DNA from 2 places in the Cupriavidus sp. 01L415 genome. Region 1 is predicted to be linked to the other one. Evidence: predicted binding sites of a transcription regulator. Region 1 holds the regulator's gene; the other holds the start of a gene.
What was found. The regulator FNR, encoded in region 1, switches genes on or off when oxygen is low (the NO sensors DNR and NnrR bind a similar motif). The targets are predictions, from matches to a motif close to TTGATNNNNATCAA.
Positions count from the first base shown of each region.

Region 1 (3,358 bases):
CGCCCCGGCGACGCCACGAGCGTAATGCAGCGCAATACCGTGGTTCTCGCGATTGTATGGCATTTCCAGCCCGCCCCGCAACCCGCACCGAGCAGGCGCCATCAGTTCGTGGCGGATTTCACGAAGAGGTAGCCTCAGGTAGCCTCAGAGCACCATGCAGAATCCGATCTGATTCAGCGTATCCGGAAGCCAGAACGCCCGCGCAATACCGAGCAATCCAAAGGCCATTACGATCACCCCGGCAATCACCCTTACGGCGCGCCGGCGGGACAAGTGACGTAAATATCCCGACAACCCGGAGATAACTAGCAGATTCGGCAACGTACCCAGACCAAACGCGCCCATCACCAGCGCCCCTGATGCGGCGTTACCGGCCAGCAGCGCCAACGCGAGTGCCCCATAGACCATCCCGCATGGCACGATCCCCCACGCGAGCCCCATGCCGTAGCGACGCGCCAGCGGCCCGGGCCGTCGTCGCAAGCCCGCGGGCACGTGCGCGCCAATAACCCGGCAATGTCTTGTGATGTATTGCGCCCCACCTGTAGCAAGTTTCTCGACCCAGACAGCACGCGGCACCTTGCCACGCAACAACCAGAGCCCCGACAGCACCAGCAAGGCGCTTCCCAACGCATACAGCCATCGCTGCAGCGGCAGGTACTCCTGCTTCCACGCCGTTGCCCCCACCGCGCCCATCAGCGCGCCAAGCAGCATGTACGTCGTGAGACGTCCCGCGTGCATGACGAGCAGTTCGAAGACCCAACCACGCGGCGTTCGATGCACAACCGCAGGGACGCTTGCGAAGCCACGCTGTTCCGCCGCCATTGCAATGCCGCCACACATGGCAGCGCAATGCACGCCACCCAGCAAGGCCAGGGCAAAAACGCTAAAAAGCACACCAAATGGCAACTGTTCCTCGCTTCAGCGTCACATCACGCTGTAAAATGTATGAATCGCGCCCTCACCGCTTGCGCTTTACAACGAGCCTTAATTGCTTACTTCCATCCCCGTCACTGAAATGTCGCCCCGTTGCTCCACGTGTGCTATGGGCCAGATTTGCCTGCCCGTGGGGATGTCTCAGCAAGACCTCGCGAAAATAGACTCGCTTGTGCAGGAGCGTATTCGCGTACACAAAGGTGAGACGCTGTATCGCATGGGTGATCCGCTCAACGCTGTCTATGCCATTCGTTTCGGTACGCTGAAAACGCACGTCACGATGGAAGACGGACGATCCCAGATCACCGGGTTCCATCTGCCCGGCGAGGTTATTGGTCTGGACGGTCTCGGCGAGATGCAACACGCATCCGATGCCACCGCACTCGAAGATACCGAAGTCTGCGTGGTGCGCTTCGGCGACCTGCAGTCGTTATCGGGCCAACTGCCATCACTGCAACACCAGTTCCTGCGACTGATGAGCAAGGAAATCTCGCAGGACCAGGTCATGCTTCTCACGCTCGGTTCCATGCGGGCCGAAGAGCGGCTGGCGGCATTCCTCGTAAATCTGTCCGAACGCCTGTCAGCTCGAGGCTATTCGGCAAGCGAGTTCGTTCTGCGCATGAGCCGTGAGGAGATCGGCAGCTACCTGGGCCTCAAGCTCGAAACCGTCAGCCGCTTGTTCTCTCGTTTTGCGGAGGCCGGCCTGATCCAGATCCGCCAGCGTCACGTCAAACTCGTCGACATGGCAGGTATCAAGCAAGTCTACAGCCGCTCCTGCTAAGCCAATCCTATCGCAGACCAGAGGCCGCCTTCAGGGCGGCCTTTTTCGTGGTCCTCCAACTCGCTGCCGCTACTCCAGTTCGTCCGTGTCACTCAGCTTGGTCGGCATCGTGTACAACGTCAGTCCGCTCGACAACGCGCAAAACAGCCACGCCAGCAGAAACCCCACCGTATAGACCGCCAGGCGTGACACTTCTACGGGCTGCCCGAAAAAACTGAGATCACCGGGATCCACAACCGAGAAGACCATTGCCGTGGCCGCGCCGCCCACCAGGAACGCTGGCCATAGCACCCACATCAGCCAGCGCAATCTCATGGGCGTCCCCCAGTCGACGCTTCCGCACGGACGGCGGCAGGCACGCGTGGCCCATCGACTTTTTCGACTACCAGCCCGTGGCTCGCGGCCCCGCTGACGGGAGTATCCGCGTGCGTGCTCGCCAGCCAGATTGTCACACCGCAGCCGATCATCGCCAGCAACGGGCCGGACATCAGGAACCAAGGCCACGGCTCTTTCCACCAGGACTTGCTTTCTTTGGGTGTCATTCAGATCTCCTTGTCGACGATCACGACGTCACAGGTTCCGCGGCACGATGAAACTGGTGGATTGCCGGATATGCGCTCCCCCTTGCTCACCGCCCTCGCTGGTCACGGTGACGTCGATCTTGTGAGTGCCCTGCTTCGCGTCGTCAATCGGCACACGGATGCGAATCGGCAGCAGTCGGTTCGACGTGGGCGCCAGCGACTCCGCAGCGGTGTCGTACTCGACGGTCAGCCCCTTCAGGTCGGCGCTTTCAGCCTGCACACGAATGCGCATCGGCGCTTCCGTCGTGTTGATGATCTGCAGCCGGTACACATTTTCGATCCAGCGGCCCTCCACTTCACGACCAAGCGCACCTCGGTCCCGGATGATGTCCACCTTGAGCGGCGTGCGCATGGCCAACGATCCCACAAAGCCCGCCACCATCACCATCCAGATCAACGTGTAGATGATGGTCCGCGGCCGGAACAGTCTCTTGCGTGCATCAGTAATGGACAGCGACTTGCGCATGGCGTTTTCCGACGTATAGCGGATCAGTCCGCGCGGATACTCCATTTTGTCCATCACTTGGTTGCAGGCATCGATACATGCTCCGCAGCCGATGCACTCATACTGCAGACCATCGCGGATGTCGATGCCCGTCGGACACACCTGCACACAGATACTGCAGCCGACGCAATCACCAAGTCCCGCATCGTGTCGGTCCGTCTTGCGCGAACGGCTGCCGCGCGGCTCGCCACGACCCACGTCATAGGTGACGACGTAGGTATCGCGATCCACCATCACGCTTTGGAACCGCGCATAGGGGCACATGTACTTGCACACCTGTTCGCGCATGAATCCGGCGTTGCCCCAAGTGGCAAACGCATAGAACAGCATCCAGAACGCCTGCCAGGGGCCCAGCGTGAAGTTGAGAACCTCGCGTCCCAGTTCACGGATAGGTGCGAAGTAGCCGATGAACGTGAAGCCCGTCCACAAGGCAATCAGTATCCACAGTGTGTGCTTGGTAGCCTTGAGCCGGACCTTGCGCAGGCTCCATGGTTCGCCATCGAGCCGGATGCGTGCGATGCGGTCGCCTTCCACATGCCGCTCGATCCACATGAAGAT
Region 1 is NZ_JBFTSP010000002.1:176,177-179,534, reverse strand. It holds gene AC1DOX_RS06110 (sulfite exporter TauE/SafE family protein) at 145-906, opposite strand; gene fnr (fumarate/nitrate reduction transcriptional regulator Fnr) at 989-1,714, shown strand; gene AC1DOX_RS06100 (hypothetical protein) at 1,784-2,029, opposite strand; gene AC1DOX_RS06095 (hypothetical protein) at 2,026-2,256, opposite strand; gene ccoG (cytochrome c oxidase accessory protein CcoG) at 2,285-3,358, opposite strand, start outside.

Region 2 (3,358 bases), on a different contig from region 1:
CACCATTACCTCGATCGACGTACCGCCGGGCCGGGCCGCCGCCAGGGCGGCCAGCGTCGTCCGGTCCATTTCCACCGGCATCGCGCAACCGCGCGCGCCCAGTTCGACCAGCCAGGCGAACATCTCGGCGTGATAGACGTTCAGGTGGGGGCCACCCAGGAACGGGCGTCCGCCCATGCAGCGCACAGCGCCAAGGTCATTGGCCTCGACCAGGAAAACTTCCTGCTCGCACACCCGGCGCATCACGGCGATGTCACTGTCCGATTCCACCAGCACCGGCGTGGACAGCACGACCTCCTTGCCCGCCTGGCGCAGCATTTCCCCGATCTCCATCCAGTCTGCATGACGCAACTCGTGCCGGCGCGTGCAGACAGTCTCGCCCAGATGCACGCGGTCCACAGGCGCGTCGGCCACGGCGGCATAGAACTGGAACACCGTGGTGCGGGGCCAGTAGTACAACAGGGGGCCCAGCGTGATGCGGAACGGAACGGCAGCGGGGACGGAATCGGGATATCGGACAGTCATGGAAAGCTCTGACGGGAAGATGTTCGGTGGAGGCAGACGCCTAGCGCCACGGGCGATCGTAGGCGCCCTGGGTCACCTGGTCGCCCTCGGCGTGGCGGCCAAGCGCGGCCTGCCAGTCCTGGCGCGGCACGAATCGCTTGGGATCGCGGCAGGCATCGTCGATGGCCGCGCGCAGTACGCCCACCACATCGGCCACATAGCGCGGGCTGCGTTGCCGGCCCTCGATCTTGATGGCGGCGATGCCGATGTCGATCAGCGCCGGCAGCAGTGACACCGCGTTCAGGCTGGTAGGCTCTTCCAGCACGTAGCCGCGCTCGCCCTCCACCGTGAAGCGGCCCTTGCACAGCGTGGGATAGCCCGCCGGCTCGCCCGGCGCGTAGCTGTCGATCAGGATGCCGGAGAGGCGCGCATGCATGGTGCCGTCCGCCTCATCCCAGCGTACCGCATGGGCCGGCGAACAAACGCCCTTGTTGTTGGGAGAATCGCCGGTGGCATAGGAAGACAACAGGCAGCGGCCCTCGGCCATCACGCAGAGGCTGCCGAAACCGAATACTTCGAGCTCGACGTCGGTCTGGCGCGCCAGCTTGGCGATCTGGGCCATCGTGAGCACGCGCGGCAGTACCACGCGGCGGATACCGAAACGCTCGCGCATCAGCTCGATGGCGTCGGCATGTGTGGCCGATCCCTGCACGGACAGGTGCAGCCGCAGCGAGGGATGACGCTTGGCCGCGTAGGCCATCAGGCCGGGATCGGCCATGATCACCGCGTCCGCCCCCAGCGCGGCGGCCGCATCTACGGCGCGATGCCAGCGCGTCACCTCGCCCATCTGCGCAAACGTATTGATCGCGAACAGCACCTCCGCGCCGCGCGCATGTGCTTCCGCCACGCCGGTACGGATGTCGTCCTCGGAGAAATTGAGGCCACCGAAGTTACGCGCGTTGGTGGCGTCGCGCAGGCCCAGGTAAACCGCGTCGGCGCCGTGTTGCAGCGCCATGCGCAAAGCCGCCAGTGATCCGGCAGGCGCGACCAGTTGGGGTTTGCGGGCGCCGGAGGATGCATGAGCCGCGGCAGGCATGGTGGAGGTCATGTGAATGGCGTCAGGTTGGCAGCCACCGGATGCTAGCCATGCACGGACCTGACACCTTTGACCAGGCGCAAATCGGCGGACATGTCAGCTGTCCGGCACGGCCCGCTCCGGGCCGTCTTCTCCATCCGAACTAGGCCTACCGGACGGGCCATCCCGAGATATTGATCTGACACAAGCTGGCACCCGCGCGCGCGTGAGAGCCTTTGCGCTTCCGCAATGCAACAGGTACCCATTCCGATCATGCAATCACGATGGCTCAATCTCGCCGGCCGCAAGCTGCTGCCGATCGTTCAAGGCGGCATGGGCGTGGGTATCTCCGCGCATCGGCTGGCCGGCACCGTGGCCAGCCACAACGCCGTGGGCACGATCGCCAGCATCGACCTGCGCCATCATCACCCGGACCTTCTGGCCGCCACCGCTGGCAAGCGTGACAAGGCCGCGCTGGAAGCCGCCAACCTCACCGCGCTGGATCGTGAAATCCGTGCCGCACAGGCGCTGTCGGGTGGCCGCGGCATGGTGGCCGTGAATGTCATGAAGGCTGTCAGCGCCCATGCGGCACTGGTGCGCCAGGCTTGCGAGAGCGGCGCGGACGCGATCGTGATGGGCGCCGGCCTGCCGCTGGACCTGCCCGACCTGACCGCCAACCACCCCAAGGTGGCGCTGATCCCGATCCTGTCGGATTCGCGCGGCGTGGGGCTGGTACTACGCAAATGGATGAAGAAAGGCCGCCTTCCGGACGCCATCGTGATCGAACATCCGGCCTATGCGGGCGGCCACCTTGGCGCGGCACGCATGGAGGACCTGGGCGATGATCGCTTCTCATTCGGCCGCGTGCTGACCGAATGTCGCGAGATATTTGCCACACTGGGCATTGCATGGGACTCGGTGCCGCTCGTCCTGGCCGGTGGGCTTGGCCATCACGGCAAGATCCGGCACTGGCTGAATGAAGGCGCCGCCGCCGTGCAGGTGGGCACCGCCTTTGCGGTCACGGAGGAGTGCGACGCCCATCCCGCGTTCAAGCAGGTCCTGGCCACCGCGCCGGTGGAGCAATTGAGCGAGTTCACCAGCGTGGCTGGCCTGCCCGCGCGCGCCGTGCTGACGCCCTGGCTCAAGCGCTATCTGTCGCGCGAGACCGCGTTGCAGGCCCGCGCCAAGGTCCGAGAATGTCTGGAAGGATTCGATTGCCTGCAAGCCTGCGGACTGCGCGACGGAGTGGCCCGCATCGGCCAGTTCTGCATCGACCTGAAACTCGCGCAGGCGTTGCGCGGCGACGTGGAGCGCGGCCTGTTCTTCCGCGGCAAGGGCTCGCTGCCGTTTGGCGATGCGGTCCGCCCCGTGGCCGACCTGATCCACTACCTGATGACCGGGGAGAAGCCCACGGAGCTTTCGCGCAGCGAGATAGACGCCAGCGCACTGGCCTGAAGACCATCCCTGTGGCGGGCGATCGGACCGTTCAACCGAAGCCCGCCGCTGCAACCCGCCGCACCAACCCACCGCTGCAACCCGGGCCACTACAGCCACATCAGCCGCAACCAATCAGACAGAACCGGCCATATCGGCGCGTGGCGGCAACCCGCCCTGCTTCAGCACGGTCCGCAAGCAGCGCAGGGCCGCCAGCAACTGCACACCCAACCACGCATTGGCGACGGCGAACGTGATGCCGCCCGAGATCGCCAACCACGCCGGCGCCCATGGCAGGGCCAGGCATTGCACATAGGCGGCCAGCAATACCAGTGCCTGCAGTCG
Region 2 is NZ_JBFTSP010000003.1:115,188-118,545, forward strand. It holds gene AC1DOX_RS08250 (U32 family peptidase) at 1-525, opposite strand, end outside; gene ubiU (ubiquinone anaerobic biosynthesis protein UbiU) at 566-1,612, opposite strand; gene AC1DOX_RS08260 (NAD(P)H-dependent flavin oxidoreductase) at 1,853-3,034, shown strand; gene AC1DOX_RS08265 (hypothetical protein) at 3,149-3,358, opposite strand, start outside.
Region 2: the regulator FNR is predicted to act here: its motif matches at 1,774-1,787, upstream of ubiU (ubiquinone anaerobic biosynthesis protein UbiU).